Regions from separate parts of the Fusobacterium sp. IOR10 genome, predicted to be linked through region 3. Evidence: riboswitches for the same ligand, from Rfam matches in the RefSeq annotation. Region 3 holds a riboswitch; each other region holds the start of a gene.
The links. A riboswitch is a leader RNA that binds a small molecule or an ion and turns the genes downstream of it on or off. The one in region 3 is predicted to bind S-adenosylmethionine.

Region 1: it holds a riboswitch for S-adenosylmethionine, as region 3 does, so the genes downstream of both, GIL12_RS09445 (methionine ABC transporter ATP-binding protein) here and metF (methylenetetrahydrofolate reductase [NAD(P)H]) in region 3, are expected to answer to the same signal.
Region 2: it holds a riboswitch for S-adenosylmethionine, as region 3 does, so the genes downstream of both, megL (methionine gamma-lyase) here and metF (methylenetetrahydrofolate reductase [NAD(P)H]) in region 3, are expected to answer to the same signal.

Annotation. Positions count from the first base shown of each region.
Region 1 is NZ_WJWY01000045.1:1,206-7,272, forward strand. It holds gene GIL12_RS09435 (MetQ/NlpA family ABC transporter substrate-binding protein) at 1-538, opposite strand, end outside; gene GIL12_RS09440 (methionine ABC transporter permease) at 564-1,211, opposite strand; gene GIL12_RS09445 (methionine ABC transporter ATP-binding protein) at 1,201-2,208, opposite strand; SAM riboswitch class I at 2,306-2,393, opposite strand; gene GIL12_RS09450 (hypothetical protein) at 2,444-2,794, opposite strand; gene putP (sodium/proline symporter PutP) at 3,290-4,732, shown strand; gene GIL12_RS09460 (arsenate reductase family protein) at 4,774-5,106, opposite strand; gene GIL12_RS09465 (basic amino acid ABC transporter substrate-binding protein) at 5,464-6,067, shown strand, end outside.
Region 2 is NZ_WJWY01000008.1:69,569-75,635, reverse strand. It holds gene metA (homoserine O-succinyltransferase) at 1-346, shown strand, start outside; gene corA (magnesium/cobalt transporter CorA) at 445-1,506, shown strand; partial or broken gene megL (methionine gamma-lyase) at 1,542-2,731, opposite strand; SAM riboswitch class I at 2,806-2,891, opposite strand; gene GIL12_RS03555 (TonB-dependent receptor) at 2,953-5,121, opposite strand; gene GIL12_RS03550 (coproporphyrinogen-III oxidase family protein) at 5,396-6,067, shown strand, end outside.
Region 3 is NZ_WJWY01000012.1:11,800-17,866, forward strand. It holds gene GIL12_RS04870 (heavy metal translocating P-type ATPase) at 1-918, shown strand, start outside; gene GIL12_RS04875 (HU family DNA-binding protein) at 1,004-1,303, shown strand; gene GIL12_RS04880 (TspO/MBR family protein) at 1,382-1,846, opposite strand; SAM riboswitch class I at 1,970-2,076, shown strand; gene metF (methylenetetrahydrofolate reductase [NAD(P)H]) at 2,130-2,996, shown strand; gene GIL12_RS04890 (homocysteine S-methyltransferase family protein) at 3,006-6,067, shown strand, end outside.

The DNA of each region.
Region 1 (6,067 bases), on a different contig from region 3:
GAGCAGCCTCTAAAGATTTGAATTTTAATTTTTTAGGATTTTTAATAATATCAAATTCTGTAGAATAAAGATTAGTAGGATCTTTTAATGTAATAATTCCTTTGTTATGAAGAAGTATTAAAGCTCTTCCTCCATTTGATGGATCATTTGGTATAGCCACTGTATCTTTTTTATTAAGCTCAGATAAAGATTTATGCTTTTTAGAATAAAGTCCAAGAGGCTCAAGGTGAACATTTCCAGCAGAAGAAAGTTTTAAATTTCTTTCCTTTTTAAACTTATCCAAATAAGGTACATGTTGGAAAAAGTTAGCATCTAAATCTTTGTCAGCAAGGGCTAAATTAGGTGTAACATAATCAGTGAACTCAATTATTTTAAGATCAATCCCTTCTTTAGCTAAATCAGGTTTAATTTCCTGTAATATTTCAGCATGGGGTACAGGTGTAGCACCAACTCTTAAGATAGTGTTTCCAAAAGATAGTTGACTTAGAAGTAATAGGTTAACTCCTGTTAATAATAATTTTTTAAATGTTTTTGTCATAATATTCATCTCCCTTATATATTTATTATCTATTTTTTTTTGTTTTGGCCACAAGATAGTTTCCTAAACTTTGTATTAATTGAACTAAAATAATAATTACAATAACAGCATAAATCATAATATCAACTTTAAATCTTTGATATCCAAATCTTATGGCTAAATCTCCAAGACCTCCAGCTCCTATAGTTCCAGCCATGGCAGAATAACCAATAAGACTAATTATAGTTACAGTAATTCCATGAATAAGATGGGGAAGCGTCTCAGGAATCATAACTTTAAATATTATAGTTAGATTATTTGCTCCCATACTGGAACTAGCTTCAATTAAACCTTTATCAATTTCATTTAAAGCCCCCTCAACGATTCTAGCTACAAATGGTGCAGCAGATATTGAAAGAGGTACAATAGCAGCATTAACTCCTATTGTTGTCCCCACGATTAGTCTAGATAGGGGAAATAAACATATCATTAAAATAATAAAGGGAAAAGATCTAAGAGTATTAATAATAAATTCTAAAATTTGATTTAGTTTTCTTTTTTCCCATATATTTCCTTCCTTTGTAATAACTAGTAGTATTCCTATTGGAAAACCAATAACTAAAGAAAATATAGCTGATAATAATACCATGTATAAAGTTTCCAAAGTAGAATTAAAAATCATATTAAAGACCATTATATATCACCTCCACAATAACTCCTTCTTCCCTTAACCAGTCTATAGCTAATTTTTGTTCATTAAAATCTCCAGAAAGCTCAACGTACAAATGTCCAACTTTCATAGTAGAAAGATTTTCTATGGAACCACCGATTATACTAAAGTCAATGTCAAACTTTTTAATTGCTCTTGAAATAATTGGATCCTTTGAAATTGAACCTAGAAAATTTACTTTAATCAACATACTTCCCTTAGTTTCCATTAAAGAAGCTGTTGATTCTTCATTATTTGGAAGATACGATATAAGTTCCTTGGTAGTTTCTGTTTTAGGATTAGAAAATATATGATGAACTCCTCCAGTTTCCACAATTTCTCCATGGGACATTACAGCAACTTTATTACAAATATCTCTTATAACTTCCATTTGATGGGTTATCATAACTACTGTAAGTTCAAGTTTACTTTGAATATTTCTAATAAGCTCCAAAATTGATTTAGTTGTCTTAGGATCTAGAGCAGAAGTTGCTTCATCTGATAATAAAATTTTAGGATTATTTGCAAGAGCTCTAGCTATTGCTACCCTTTGCTTTTGTCCTCCACTTAGCTGACTAGGATAAGAATCTTTTTTATCAGAAAGTTCAACAAGTTCTAGTAATTCAGTAACTCTTGATTTAATTTTTGATTTTTCTAATTTGGCTATTTCCAAAGAAAAAGCAATATTTTCTGAAACTGTTCTAGATGATAAAAGATTAAAATGTTGAAATATCATTCCTATTTTTTTTCTTTTTTCTAGTAATTCTTTTTTATTTAAAGAAGTAATATCAGTTCCATCAATAATAATTTTTCCACTTGTAGGCTCTTCTAATCTATTTAAAAGTCTAATTAAAGAAGATTTTCCAGCTCCACTTAAACCAATAACACCAAATATGTCACCTCTTTTGATATTTAAACTAACATTTTTAACTGCAATGAAATTATTGGGATAAGTTTTATTAACATTTTGTATACGTATCATGTAGTGCTCCTTTCTTAATTGTATAAATTTTATAAAAAAAAATCTTTAAAACTATATTCATCAAGTTTTAAAGATTGGGTTCAACGATTTTTGGTCATCGCCATCTGTCTGGAATTAGCACCACACTATATTAGCAGGTTGCTGAAACTTCAAAGGGCCAGTCCCTCAGTTTCTCTTGATGGATATTTAGTTGAAATAATAATATACTAATTTCTTTCTTTTGTCAAACATTTTTTTATTTTTTTCTTTTAAAGATATCTTTAAAAGAACGTTTGTTTGCATTTTTCATTTCTCTTTGTTCTCTATGATAATTAGACCAGTTGGGATTAGACCTCATATTTTTTCTAACTTTACTCATATACTTATAAGTTGAAACCATAGATTTAAACTTATAAATGATACTAGATTTAATACTAACTACTGTATCAACAAAACCAACAAAGAATCCCTTGATATTTAAAAGGATAAGTTTAAATCTATTTAATTTATAAATATGAGAACAACTAGGGCATTTATATTTAGCCACTTTATTTCTAACTCTCATTTTCTTTTTACATTTAGGACATTTTATAATTATCTTTTCCATTTTGAGCCTCCAATACTAAATTTAGTTCGTGGTTATATTATAATCTTTATTCCAAGTATAGTCTAGTTATAAAATGCAAAATCAAAAAAATATTGACATTTATCTAAAAAATAGGTACAATAAACTTAAATTAAATTTTAGATTAGAAGGAGAGATTCATGAAAAAATTAGCAATCACAGTAAAATTTCATAACCCCATGGTTCCTAATTAGGATTTGTGTGTGTGATGAAAGTCATAGATATAAGTCCATTTTAAGCTGAAAATTTGGATTTGTATCTAATGTGGAATTGAGCTATGCTAAAGAGAATTTTTCTTTATAAGATAAAGCCATTTAACTGCATTAAGATGCATTAAATGGTTTTTTTATTTTATTTAAAAAATATTAATATAAAGGAGTTGAATTATGAAATTAATTAAAGTCCCCGGGAACTCATATAAAATTAAAAAATGTAAGTAACATTTATTGTAGGTTTAACTAAAAAATGGAGGGGAAAATGATGACAACGGAAACAATGATAACATTTGTAGTATACTTAATATTTTTAGTGGGAGTTGGAATTTATTTCTACAGGAAGACAGAAAGTGCAGAGGATTATTTAATAGGCGGAAGAGGGATGGGTTCTTGGGTAACTGCCCTATCAGCTCAAGCAAGTGATATGAGTGGATGGCTTCTTATGGGTTTACCTGGAGCAGTATACTCAGCAGGAATGTCACAGATATGGGTTGTAATTGGTCTTGGAGTTGGAACTTATCTTAATTGGAAATATGTTGCTCCAAAATTAAGAGTTCAAACAGAAGAAACACAAACAATGACTTTGCCTAATTTTTTAAGTAAAAAATTAGGTGATAAAACAGGAACAATTAGAATATATTCAGCTATTATAGTATTATTCTTTTTTACAATTTATGCAGCTTCAGGTCTTGTTGCTTCTGGGAAATTATTTGAAAGTATTTTAGGAATAGATTATAAGGTTGCTGTTTTCATAGGAGTTGGAACAATAGTTTTCTATACTTTTATGGGAGGATATTTAGCTTGTTGCTGGACAGATTTTTTCCAAGGAAGTCTAATGTTTCTAGCAATACTAATTGTACCAGGATTTGCTTATGTTAAAGGTGGAGGAGTTGCAGAAATACAAATGGCAGCACAAGCTAGAGATATTTCTTTAAATATATTTGAATCTGGAAACATTGGAACACTTGCAATAATTTCTTCTCTTGCTTGGGGACTTGGGTATTTTGGACAACCACATATATTATCAAGATTTATGAGTGTTAAGGGATTAAAAGAATTAACACAAGCTAGAAAAATAGCAATGATATGGGTAGTTATTTCATTAGCAGGGGCTATGGCAATTGGGATAACTGGTATAGCTGTATTTAAAGATGTTAGTCAAATTGGTGGAGATTCTGAAAAAGTATTCATATATATGATTACAAAATTATTTAATCCATGGATTGGTGGAATATTACTTGCAGCAATTCTTTCAGCAATAATGTCAACAATTGATTCTCAGTTATTAGTATCATCTTCAACTTTATCAGAAGATTTTTATAAATTTATAAAAAAAGGTGCAACAGAAAAAGAAATAATGTGGACAGGAAGATTTGGAATAATAGTAATATCAGCAATAGCTACTTTAATGGCTATGAATCCATCAACAAAAATACTAGCAATGGTTTCATATGCATGGGGTGGATTTGGAGGAGTATTTGGTCCTGCAGTTATTGCAACTCTTTATATTAAAAATTTAAATTGGAGAAGTGTTTTTGCAGGAATGTTAGTTGGAACAATAACTTTAATCTTATGGAAAACAGTTGGTTACGGAGCATATTTATATGAACTTGTTCCAGCCTTTGCTATAAATGGAATTGTTATAGGAATAGCTGAAAAATATTTTTTTGGAATAAAATTAGATAGTAAAGCAACTTGTAATTAAAGAAAACAGCTCAATATTTATAAATATTGAGCTGTTTTTTATTATTTTATCCATTCTTTCCATATTTCAGGTTTATATCCTATGGTAACCTTATCTTTTTTCCTTAGAATAGGTGTTTTAAAAAGGATAGGTGATTCTATTAATAATTCCAAAGTATCAAATACATAGTATTTTAAATTACGTTTTTTAAACTCTTTTCCATCTCTATCAAGGAGATCTTCAATGTCAAAATTTTTTGTAATACTCTTTAATTCTCCCTTTGAAATTTCTTTTTCTTTGAGATTGATAAATTGGACATCAATTTTTCTATCTTTGAAAAATCTTATGGCTTTTTTTGTATCATTGCAGCTTTTAACTCCAAATATTTGTATCATAGATTGCTCCTTACATTAATATAATTAATATATTTTACTACAAAAAGACAATTAATTGCAACTAATGAAATATGAAATATAATAAAAATTTGACAGATGTATGATCTTTGTGATAATATTGTTTTAATAAATTAAAAAATGAAGGAGAAATATTTATGAAAAACATATTAAATTCGAGGAGTAGGATAATTTGTAAAAAATCTATACCTCTTTTAATATGTCAAGAAATACTGTAAATTACAATATTTTTAAATAGATATTGATTCGTTAATTAATTAACAGACTGGCATTTTGAAAAAATGTGGGTCTGTTTTTTTTGTATTCAAAAATAAGTTAAAATAAATTTAGGAGGGTAATATGAAAAACAAAATTTCAAGTTTTATGATATTTTTTATGTTAATTATTTCAAGTTTTACATTTGCAAAGGGACAAGATAAACTAATAGTAGGAACAGATGCAACAGAATTTCAGCCATTTGAATATATGGAGAATGGTGAAATTACAGGTTTTGATATTGAACTAATTAAAGAAATAGGAAAAGTTTTAGGAAAGGAAGTAGAGTTTAAAAATATTTCTTTTTCGGGACTATTACCAGCATTACAAGTTGGAAAATTAGATGCAGTTATTGCAGGACTTACAGTAACAGATGAAAGAAAAAAATACATTAATTTTTCAGAATCATATTATACCTCAAAGCAGTTAATAATTGTAAATAAAAACAATAATAAAATAAAAAGTTTAGATGATTTAGAAGGGTATAAGGTTGGTGTTGTTTTAGGATGTACTGGAGATTTGTTAGGGACAGAGATGAAAGATAAAATAAAATTAAATAGATATAATACAACATCCCAGTGTATAATTGCTTTAAATCATAACAAAATAGATGCAATAATTTTAGACTCAGAACCTGCCAAAAATTTTGTAAAACACAATGAAAAATTAAAATTAATAAATAATAACG
Region 2 (6,067 bases), on a different contig from region 3:
CCATTCTAGAAATACAACTGTTGATATTGAAAGTTTTCAAAATGTTGATAATTTAGTGGTTTTATCAACTTCAAAGGAAGCAGGGGTGTATTTAGCAATGTCAAAGGATGGAAGGCAGATATTTGTATCTGGACATTCTGAATATGACGCAGATACTTTGAAAAATGAATATTTAAGGGATGTGGAAAAGGGTGAAAATCCTGAGCTTCCATTAAATTATTTTCCTGAAAATGATGTAACTAGGGAACCAATTTCAACGTGGAAATCCCACTCATATTTACTATATTCAAACTGGCTAAATTATTATGTATATCAAAGAACACCATTTAATATATGTGATATTTAAATGATAGCTATAGTATCTTGAATTATAGGAATAGTAGTGATATAATGGGGCTAGACTGAAAGAAGGTCTCATTTATAAAGTCACATGGGAGGAAAGCTGTGGAAGAAGTTAAAAATCACAAAAGAAAAGTTGGGCTACCCCCAGGAACTATTTTATATACAGGAAAAGAAGAAAGCAAATGTGATGTTAAGGTGGATGTATATTCCTTTGATGACAAGGGAATTGAAAAAAAATCTTTAAATTATTCAGATGACATTAGCTTTATAAAAACTAATAATAAATTTAATTGGGTAAATATAACAGGTGTTCACAATGTGGAGATTATAGAAAAAGTAGGGGAACTTTTTAACATTGACAGTTTAATCCTTGAGGATTTGGCAAATGTTAATCAAATGGTAAAAATTGAAGACAGGGGATCTTACTTATTCATTGTTTTAAAATCCATTGAAATGGTAGAAAGAAAAATAATTTATGACCAAGTTTCTTTTATTTTAGTAGGGAAGGTTTTAATTACCTTTCAAGAAAATTCCAAGGATATATTTGCTTCAATAAAAAAAAGATTGGAAACACCTAATTCTAAAATTGTAAAAAGAGGTATTAGATATCTTTCTTATGCTATAATAGATAACTTATTTGATAATTATTTTGAAATAATTGATTCTATAAATGGCAAGGTAGGTACTATGGAATACAATATTTTAAAGAAATTTAAAGAGGAGTATTTAGAAGAAATACTGTATCTAAAAAGAGAAGCCCTTGGTTTAAAGAAGATAACCTATTCAATGAGGGAGATAAATCTCAAGTTCTTTAATGAAGAGGTTTTAAATTATTTTGGAAAGGATTTGAAAAATTATTTTAGGGATTTATATGACCATATTACAAGTATATGTTCTTCTGTGGACAGTTTAACTTCTGATTCTTCAGAACTTTTACAAATATACTACACAACTGTTAATAATAATATGAACAGTGTTATGAAAATCCTTACAATTATTTCAACAATATTCATTCCCCTTAGTTTTTTAACAGGGTTATATGGAATGAACTTTAAACATATGCCTGAGCTAGAAAATCCAAATGGATATTTTTACACTTTAGGTGTTATGCTATTAATAATAGTGATTATGATAATTTATTTTAAAAAGAAAAAATGGTGGTAGTCGTACTAGAATCTAGTACGACTTTTATATATATATTATAAATTTTTTAATGCAGTTTCTAAATCTTCAATAATATCTTCTATGTCTTCAAGACCAACAGACAGTCTAACTAGCCCCTCATCAAGTCCAGCAGCCTTAAGCTCTTCCTTAGTGTATGGAGAGTGAGTCATTGAAGCAGGATGCTCAATTAATGTTTCAGTACATCCAAGACTAACAGCAAGGGTACAAAGTTCAACTGTATTTAAAAGCTTTTTACCAGCTTCAAATCCCCCTTGTAATTCAAAGGCTAGAGTTCCACCAAAGTTTATCATTTGTTTTTTAGCAATTTCATATCCCTTGTGAGATTCAAGACCAGGATAGTATACTTTTTTTATTTTAGGATGACCTTCTAAAAATCTAGCAACCTTTAGAGCACTTTCACAATGTCTTTCCATTCTAACTTGGAAAGTTTTTAAACCTCTGATTATTAAACTAGCCTCTGCAGGTGCTAAAACTGCACCAGTCATATCCTTTATTCCAACAAATCTAATTTGATCTAAATCTTCTTTTTTCCCAAGAACAAAACCTGCAAGTAAGTCTCCGTGACCATTAATATATTTTGTAGCTGAGTGAACAACTATGTCTGCACCTAAATCCAAAGGTTTTGACAATATGGAGATGCAAAGGTATTATCAACTATTAATTTAATATTTTCATAATTTTTAGCTATTTTACCAATAGCTTCAATGTCAACTATTTTTAAATTTGGGTTTGTTGGAGTTTCTAAATATATTATTTTAGTATTAGGTTTAATAGCATCTTTAACAGCTTGTAAATCAGATGTATCTATAAAACTAACTTCAACACCAAATCTAGAAATACCTGCATTTAAAAAGGCAAAGGCACATCCATATAGAGTTTTATCAGTAACTATATGATCTCCACTTTTAAGGAAAGTCCAAAATGTAGAACTGATTGCTCCCATTCCAGAGGCAGTACCAAGACCAGCTTCAGCATTTTCAAGTAGAGCTAATTTTTCTTCCACAACACTAACTGTAGGATTACCTAATCTACCGTAAATATACCCATCTTCTTCTAGGGCAAATCTTCTTCCCCCTTGTTCAGCAGAATCAAATATAAAAGTTGAACTTTGGAATATAGGTGTAGTTAGGGCTCCAAAGGCATTTTTTTTGCTTCCTCCATGTATTGATATTGTTCCAATTCCCTTGTTTTTTAAATTTGTCATAAGTTTCCTCCTAAATAAAAAAAGGCTCTATTACCATCCATCAAGTAATAGAGCCACTATATTAAAATTAGTGATTTTCATCTATCTGGAATTAGCACCACATATAAAATAGGTTGCTGAAACATCATCGGGCCAGTCCCTCAGTTTCTCTTGATGGATATTTAATTTCACTTATGATACAACAAATGAAAAAATTTGTCAATAAATTAAATAATTTTAATTTAGAAAATATAGCTAAATCCAGCATAGAATGATCTTTTTTCTTGAGGGATAACATAGGTATAGCTACCGCTACCACTAACATATCCAAAATATTCTTCATTAAACAAATTATTTATTCCCCCATAAATACTCATCCCATTTGGATGATTATATTTTAAGGATAGATCAACAACAGTATTTGATTTAACAATTCCATCTTCACTGCTAGTTTCCTTTGTAAAATTATTATAAGAACCTGTATATTTCCAAGTAAGACCTCCAGAGAAATTATCTGTGAAATTATAATTACCACTTAACATAATATTATGTTTTGGAACTTTTTTAAGTCCAGAATCAACTAGGGAAACTTCCCCTTTAAGCTCTTTTCCTTTATTGTTGTAATCTGATTTTCCCATTAAATAAGTATAACTTTCTTCAAAGGAAAATTTTCCAATTTTTTGACTAAGGGATGTTTCTAGCCCATATCTATGAGTTTTGTATAAATTGTCAGTTATCATATTTAAATGACCATTTGAAAAATGATAGAATCTATCCATTTGGTTATCAGTTTCATTATAGAAAAGTGTTAAATTAAAGGCAGAACCTAAAACATAGTCCCTTAATCCAACTTCATAAATATCAAAAATTTCATCCTCTGCATTTGTAAGTACAGTTGCTTTTTCACCATTTATATAGACCCTATCTGTTATTTCCATTCCATCTGGTCCAGTGAAACCTCTTTCATACCTAGCATAAATTTTACCAGTATCTCTATAGTTATATCCAGCAGATAGTTCATAGTTCCAGTTGTCCCTATGACTAGTTCCATTTAGAACTCCCCAACCACCAGCAGCTTTTTTAAAGGTACTCCAATCTGTTCTATCAAACCTAGCTCCTTGGGTAAATTCTAAATTTTTGTATTTGAAAATATTTAAGAAATAAAGGGCCTTAACATATCTTTCATAATCAAAATTTAATTGGTCAGCTTTGTAAGTGTCATTTCCATCTTTGTTAACTATGTATCCATATTTATCAACACTTTCCCCAGCACTAATATCAGGAACATCTCCACTGCTAACTTTTCTAGATGTAATATCGTCATAATTAATACTTGCATTTTGTTTGAAATAGTCTAAACCAAATAATATATTATTTTTTTCAGTGTACTTGTAGTTTAGTTTAGCCTTTATTCCATCAGTTTTTTGCTCAATTTTCTGATCACTTTCATATTCATAGGGATTATTTTTAAAATATCCCTCATTGTGAAAGGCATCAACTGATAAGTCAAGGTTATCACTAATATTTAAAGAATAACTTCCCTTCCAATTTTCCTCTAACCTATCAGCAATATTATATCCACTGATTCTTTTCTTTATTTTTTCCTTATTTTCATCAATTCCAACTGTAACTAGGCTAGTATCAGGGCGATAGTCTCTACCATAATTTTTAAGATTTCCACTTTTAACTGTTTTAATAAACTTCCCATCTTCCTCAAAACGGCTATATTTTAAGGCTACAGCTTGTTTATCACTTATTTTATAGTTAAAGCCTCCAGAAAAATATTCAGTGTTGTCAAAGGTATCTACAAAATACCAATCCTTTTCACTTTTAGAATAGTTTAATTGAACTGTTAAATTATCATTTATTTTTTCCCCAATATTAGCATAATATCTTTTTTCTTGGTCTATGGTAAATTCATAACCAACTTTGTTTTTAGGCTTTTCCATGGATTTTAAATTAGTTGTAATATTGATAACTCCCCCAACAGTACCATTACCATAAAGAACAGAACCTCCTCCAGGGATAACTTCAATTTTTTCAATTTGTTCCACAGGAACAATATCATAATTAGCTGTATAAGGATGATTTAATAAAAGAGTAATAGGGGCGCCATCAACTAAAACTTGGATATTTTTAGCAGCTTCCCCTTCCCCTTGACCTCTAATATCAATCTCTCCCCATCCACTTGTTCCAACAGTTACTCCAGGAATATCATCTAAAATTTCAGATACATTTTGATAACCCTTTTCAGCAATATCCTTTTCATCAATTACAATTACATTTTTAGTTGATTTTAATTTTTCAACTTCTATATAATCAGGGTTAATAATACTTTTTCCCAAAGTAACATCATTAGCTATAGCACAAGCAGACAAAGCTAAATAAAACAATAACAAACTTTTTTTCATCTTTCCTCCTCAAATTGAGACACTCTAATATTTAGTGTATCAAATTATATTTTAAAAATATTATACTATTAATAATTGAAATTTTTTTAAAATCACACAAAAATCACATAAAGGAGCTCATACTACAATGAATAAGTCACAATTTAATTAGAATGTCAAAGTATTCGTCACATAAAACATTTGACAAGATTCCATAAACGTAGTATTCTAAATGAAGTTAGTTTAGGCTAACTAAATTTTATTATTATTTTCATTAATATTTAAGGAGAGGAAAATGTTTGAAGTTAGGTATAAATCCCATCATGAGGTAAAAAATATAATTGATAATTTGTTAAAAAGAAATATAGGTACCAGTATTGGATTTAATAAAATATTAAATTCAGAACCTAGTGATAATCAGTGTGGAATATATGTGCATACTCCCTATTGTGATAAAATTTGTTCCTTTTGTAACATGAATAGAAAACAAATAAATAAGGGCTTAGGAGACTATGCTAATTATCTTTGTAAAGAATTTGAAAAATATGGAGAAAGAAAATATGTTAAGGGAAATGAAATTTCAGTTGTATTTTTTGGTGGAGGAACTCCAACTGTTTACAAGGAAGAGGAACTTGAAAAAATTCTTGTTGCATTGAAGAAAAATTTTAAATTTTCAAAGGATTGTGAAATAACCTTTGAAAGTACTATTCATAATTTAAGTATAGAGAAATTAAAAATTATGGAAAAGTATGGGGTAAATAGAATAAGTATTGGTGTACAAACTTTTTCAAATAGAGGAAGAAAATTATTAAATAGAACTTATGATAAAGAAACTGTTATTAAGAAATTAAAAGAAATTAAAGAAAACTTTAATGGGCTTTTGTGCATAGATATTATTTATAATTATCCTGGGGAAACTTTAGAAGAATTAGAAGAGGATGCAAAAATTTTATGTGAACTAAAAGTT
Region 3 (6,067 bases):
CTAGCTGGAAATAGAAAACTTATGCTAGATAAAAAGATTGATTTGGAACAACTAGATGACATTGCTGATAGACTAGCTACAGAGGGTAAAACTCCAATGTATATAGCTATTGATTTTAAAGCTGCAGGTATAATTGCAGTGGCAGATACAGTTAAAAAAAATAGTAAGAGAGCAATAGAAAAGCTTCATGAAATGGGAATTAAAGTGGCAATGATAACAGGAGATAATAAAAAAACAGCAGAGGCTATTGGAAAGCAAGTGAATATAGATACAATTCTTGCAGAAGTTCTTCCAGAGGATAAGTCAAAGGCTGTTAAAAAATTTCAAGAAAATAATAAAAAAGTGGCAATGGTTGGAGATGGAATTAATGATGCCCCAGCTTTGGCACAGGCAGATATTGGAATAGCAATTGGAAGTGGTACAGATGTAGCCATTGAGTCAGCAGATATCGTTCTTATGAAAAGTGATTTAATGGATGTTCCTACAGCTATTTTACTTAGTAGAAGTACTATTAAAAATATTAAACAAAATTTATTTTGGGCATTTGGTTATAACGTTTTAGGAATTCCAATTGCAATGGGAGTATTACATTTATTTGGAGGACCATTATTAAATCCAATGATAGCAGGTACTGCTATGAGTTTTAGTTCTGTATCTGTTGTAACTAATGCACTTAGATTAAAAAGATTTAAAATAGGAGGAGATATTATGAAAAAAGAAATATTAATAGAAGGAATGAGCTGTATGCATTGTGTTAAACATGTTACAGATGCATTAAATGGAATCTCAGGAGTAACAGATGTGTCTGTTAATTTAGAAAGTAAAATGGCAACATTTAATGCTTTAGATAATGTGAAAGATGAAACTTTAAAAGCTACTATTGAAGAAGCTGGATATAAAGTTATTAAAATAAATTAACAGAAAATGAAAAAAAGCTTTACAAAAGAGCATTTACGGGCTATAACCATAGTAATACTTAAGATAATTTATTAGGAGGATGGTTATGACAAAAAAAGAGTTTGTAGTGGATATTGCTGAAAAGGGCGAAATAGCAAAAAAAGATGCAGAAAAGTTTGTAAATTTATTTTTGGATACTGTAACTGATAATTTAGAAAAAGGAAATTCAGTAGGTTTTGTTGGTTGGGGTAAATGGGAAGTAACAGAAAGATCAGCAAGAGAAGTTAGAAACCCTCAAACAGGTGAAAAAATGCAAGTAAAAGCAAAAAAAGTTGTTAAATTTAGAGTAGGAAAATCTCTAGAAGAAAAAGTTGCAAAATCAAAAACAAAAAAGAAATCAAAGTAAAAAATAATTATACTGTAAACAATAAAAAAGATGAATTCTATAAATATAGGATTCATCTTTTTTTATTTATATCTAAAATTATGCATTGAGTAAAACAATATAATAATTTAAATATCCTGCAAAACTTAACCAAATAATATAAGGTATTTGTAAAATACCTGCAAATTTATTTAATCTAAAGAAATTAAAAGTCATCCATATAACAGCTAATAAAAGGAACATGTGTAAATAAAAACCAGGAACAATTAAATGAAATTTAAAAAACACAAATGGCCATATAAAATTAGAAGTTAATTGAATATAAAAACTAGTTACAGCTAATTTATGATTTCTTTTTTCAAGAATTAAATAAAGGCCTATTCCCATAAAAGTATAAAGGAAAGTCCACACTAGTGGAAATACAAATGAAGGGGGAGCAAAGTCAGGAAGCACAAGTTTTTCATATAACTCCACTGAATTTTGATTAAAGAATCCTGAAATACCTCCAAAAAGAGTGGGTATTAATAGGCATAAAATAAATTTAGATAGCTTAAAATTTTTCATAAAAATCCTCCTTAAATCAAAATAATATCTATATATGTATTATACATCAAGAAAGTCATATTACAAAATTAATTGTAAAGAATTGACTTTGATAATTCATTGTGATAGAATGTTTTAAATTAAATACCATATAGAGAAGTTGAGGGACAGGCCCGAAGAGACTTCAGCAACCTACTTTGAAAGAAGTGTGGTGCTAATTCCTGATAGATGGCGAATATATCATATGAGACTCCTCACATCTATCAAAAGATGTGAGGATTTTTTATTATAAGGGAGAGAAAAGATGAAAATAAAAGAAATATTTGAGAAAAAAAAGACAACTATATCCTTTGAAGTTTTTCCACCAAATAAATATTATTCTTTGGAAGAAGTTTACTCTGTTATAGATAAATTATCAGAACTTGGTCCAGATTTTATAAGTGTAACTTATGGAGCTAATGGATCAGGAATGAGAAAAACAGCAGAAATTGCAGAAAAAATTCAAAGTAAAAATATTTGTTCATTGGCACATTTAACTTGTATAGGAGCAAGCAAAAAAGAAATTGAACATGTATTAAAAGACTTTGAAAAATATAATATTGAAAATATTTTAGCTTTAAGAGGAGATCCTCCAAAGGAATATTTAAATTTAGATAAGGGAGATTTTAAATATGCAAGTGATTTAGTTGATTTTTTAAAGTTAAAGGATAAATATTGTATTGGAGGAGCAGTTTATTCAGAAACTCATCAAGAAAATAATGATTTGTTGGACTTATTTAATTTAAAGAAGAAAGTTGAATCAGGAACAGATTTTTTAATTTCACAAATGTTTTTTGACAATAATAATTTCTTTGAATTTTTAGAAAAATTAAAGAAGTTGGAAATTAATATTCCAGTTATAGCAGGTATAATACCAATTACAAATAGTAAGCAAATAAAAAAAATAACATCTCTTTGTGGAGCGAAAATTCCTCCAAAACTTCAAAGAATATTAGATAAGTATGAGGACAATCCAGAGGCTTTAAAGGAAGCTGGAATTGGGTATGCAACAGAACAAATAATTGAACTAATTGCTTCAGATGTTAAGGGAGTTCATATATACACAATGAATAAGCCTGAAATTGCCAAGAAAATAATGGAAAATATTGCTAGAATAAGAGAAACATTTTAGGAGGTAATTATGTTTGATAAATTAAAAAATAAAATACTAGTTCTTGATGGGGCAACAGGGACAGAAATACAAAACTATAATTTAACAGAGGAAGATTTCAAAGGAGAAGCATTTAAAAATCACAAAACATTTTTAAAAGGTTGCAATGAAATTTTAAATATAACAAACCCTAGTATTATTAAAGATATTCATTTTAAATACATGGAAGCTGGGGCAGACATAATAGAGACAAATTCTTTTAATGCAAATAGAATTTCATTAGGGGAATATAATCTTCAAGAAAAAGCATATGAAATAGCAAAGAAAAGCGCTGCTTTAGCAAAGGAAGCAACAACAAAATTTTTTGAAAAATACAAGAAAAAAATATTTATAGCAGGGTCAATAGGCCCAACAAGTAAAAGTCTTTCAATACCTGTTGGAAATATTCCATACGAAAGAAGCTTAACTTTTGATTATTTAAAAGAAATCTATTATGAGCAAATTTTAGGACTTGTTAATGGGGGGATAGATATAGTTTTAATAGAAACTATTTTCGATGGACTTAATGCAAAGGCAGCTCTTTTAGCTGCAGAGGAAGTATTTGCATACAAAAATATAAATTTACCAATTATGATTTCAATGACTGTTAATAAACAAGGAAAATTATTATCAGGACAAAGCATGGAGTCTTTAGCAGTGGCCCTTGATAGAAAATCAATTATATCCTTTGGTTTAAATTGTTCTTTTGGTGCAAAGGATTTAATTCCTCTTATAAAGAAATTAGGAAAATTTGTAGATAAACCTATTTCATTATATCCAAATGCAGGTCTTCCAAATGAAGAGGGAAAATACAATGAAACTCCTCAAATAACAGTATCTTATCTAAGAGAACTTATTGATGGGAAGCATTTAAATATTGTAGGTGGATGTTGTGGAACTAGCTTTGAACACATTAAAGAAATAGTTTCTGCCACAAAGAATAAAGAGCCAAGAAAGTTTAATCTAGAAAAAAAACATAATTATATTTTATCTGGAAATGAAATTTATGATTTTAAAGGTAAGTTTTCTCCAGTTGGAGAAAGAAACAATGTTGCAGGTTCTAAACTTTTCAAAAGATTAATAGAGGAAGAAAATTATATAAAAGCATTGGAGATAGCTAGAAATCAAATAAAAAATGGAGCAAATATTTTGGATATTAATTTAGATGATGGATTACTTGACTCTTCCCTTGAAATGGAAAAGTATTTAAAGGTTTTACAAAATGATCCCTTAGTTTCCAAATATCCATTAATGATTGATTCTTCAGAGTTTAAAACCATTGAGATAGCCCTTAAGAGTACTGCTGGAAAATCCATTATCAATTCCATTAGTTTAAAAGAAGGGGAAGAAAAATTTATAGAAAAAGCTTTGATTATAAAAAAATATGGAGCCTCTGTTGTAGCTATGGCTTTTGATGAAAAAGGTCAAGGGGTTAATTTTGAAAGAAAAATTGAAATAATAGAAAGGGAGTATAAAATATTAAAAAGATTAGGATTTGAAGATTCAGAAATAATATTTGATCCTAATATTTTAACAATAGGTACAGGAAGTGAAAGTGATAGGTTTAATGGGGTGCATTATTTAAATACAATTAAGTGGATTAGAGATAATCTAGGTCCTGTTGGAATTGTAGGAGGACTTAGTAATTTATCCTTTGCTTTTAGAGGGAACAATTCATTGAGAGCTTCAATTCATAAATTGTTCATAGATAGGGCTAAAAAAATTGGAATGAATTTTGCAATAATGAATCCAGGGGAAAAAGCTCCAGCTTTATCAGAGGAAGAGATAAGGATAATAGAGTCTCTAATATTAGGAGAGGAAAACTCATTAGATGATGTACTTACTCTATCATTAAAAAAGAACGAAGTAAAGAAATCTAAAGTTGTATTAGAAGATTGTGAAAGTAAAATTAAACAAGCACTTATCTATGGTGGAAGTACAACTTTTCAAGAGGATATTGCAGAGGCTTTAAAAAAATATTCCCCTTTAACTATAATTCAAGAAATATTAATGAGTGGAATGGAAGAAGTTGGAAAAATGTTTGAAGTAGGTGAATTGTATCTGCCACAACTAATACGTTCAGCAACTGTTATGAATAATGCTATTGATATATTAACACCCCTACTTGCTCGTAATGAAAAAGTAACATCTAAAGGTAAGGTTGTAATGGCAACAGTGGCAGGAGACGTTCATGATATAGGTAAGAACATAGTGGGCACTGTTTTAAAATGTAATGGGTTTGAAATTTTTGATTTAGGGGTGATGGTTTCTAAGGATGAAATTTATAAAAAAGCAGTTGAAATTAATGCAGATGTGGTAACATTAAGTGGTTTAATAAGTCCTTCTTTAAAAGAAATGGAAAAAGTTCTGAAGCTTTTTAATGAAAATAATATGAATATACCAATACTTGTAGCAGGAGCCACAACATCAAAACTTCATACAGCATTAAAACTAGAGCCTCTTTATGAAAAAAAAGTAGTTCATGTTACAGATGCTCTAGATACACTTTCTTTAGTCTCTAAAATTTGTGGAAATACTCTAGAAAAAGAAAAATATTTATTTGAAAAAAATGAGGAACTAAAAAAATTAAGTGAAGCATATTATGAAAATAAAAAGATGAAAAAACCAGTTTGTGAAGTTAGAGAAAAATACGAAAATAAGTTAAAGGTTCCTAAAAACCTTGGAAAATTTTATTTGGAAATTCCTATAGAAAAATTAGAAAAGCATATAAATTGGAATTTTGTTCTTGAAAATTTAAAAGTTAGAAAAACAAAGGTTGAGAGGGAAACCTTGGAAGAAATAAGGAAAATTTTCAATGTTATGAAAGAAAAAAAAGTTGTTGCTAAAGCCACCTTTGGAATTTTTAATTGTGAAAAAAATCTAGAAAATGATCAAGTTAAAATATTAGCCCAAGGACAAGAAACAAAAATTAATTTTGTAAAATCTAGTTATAAAAACACAAAGGTTTCATTAAGTGATTTTTTAAACGAAAAAGATTATATAGGGGCGTTTTTAATTAGTGTAAAGAGTAATATTTTCCAAGAAAAAATATA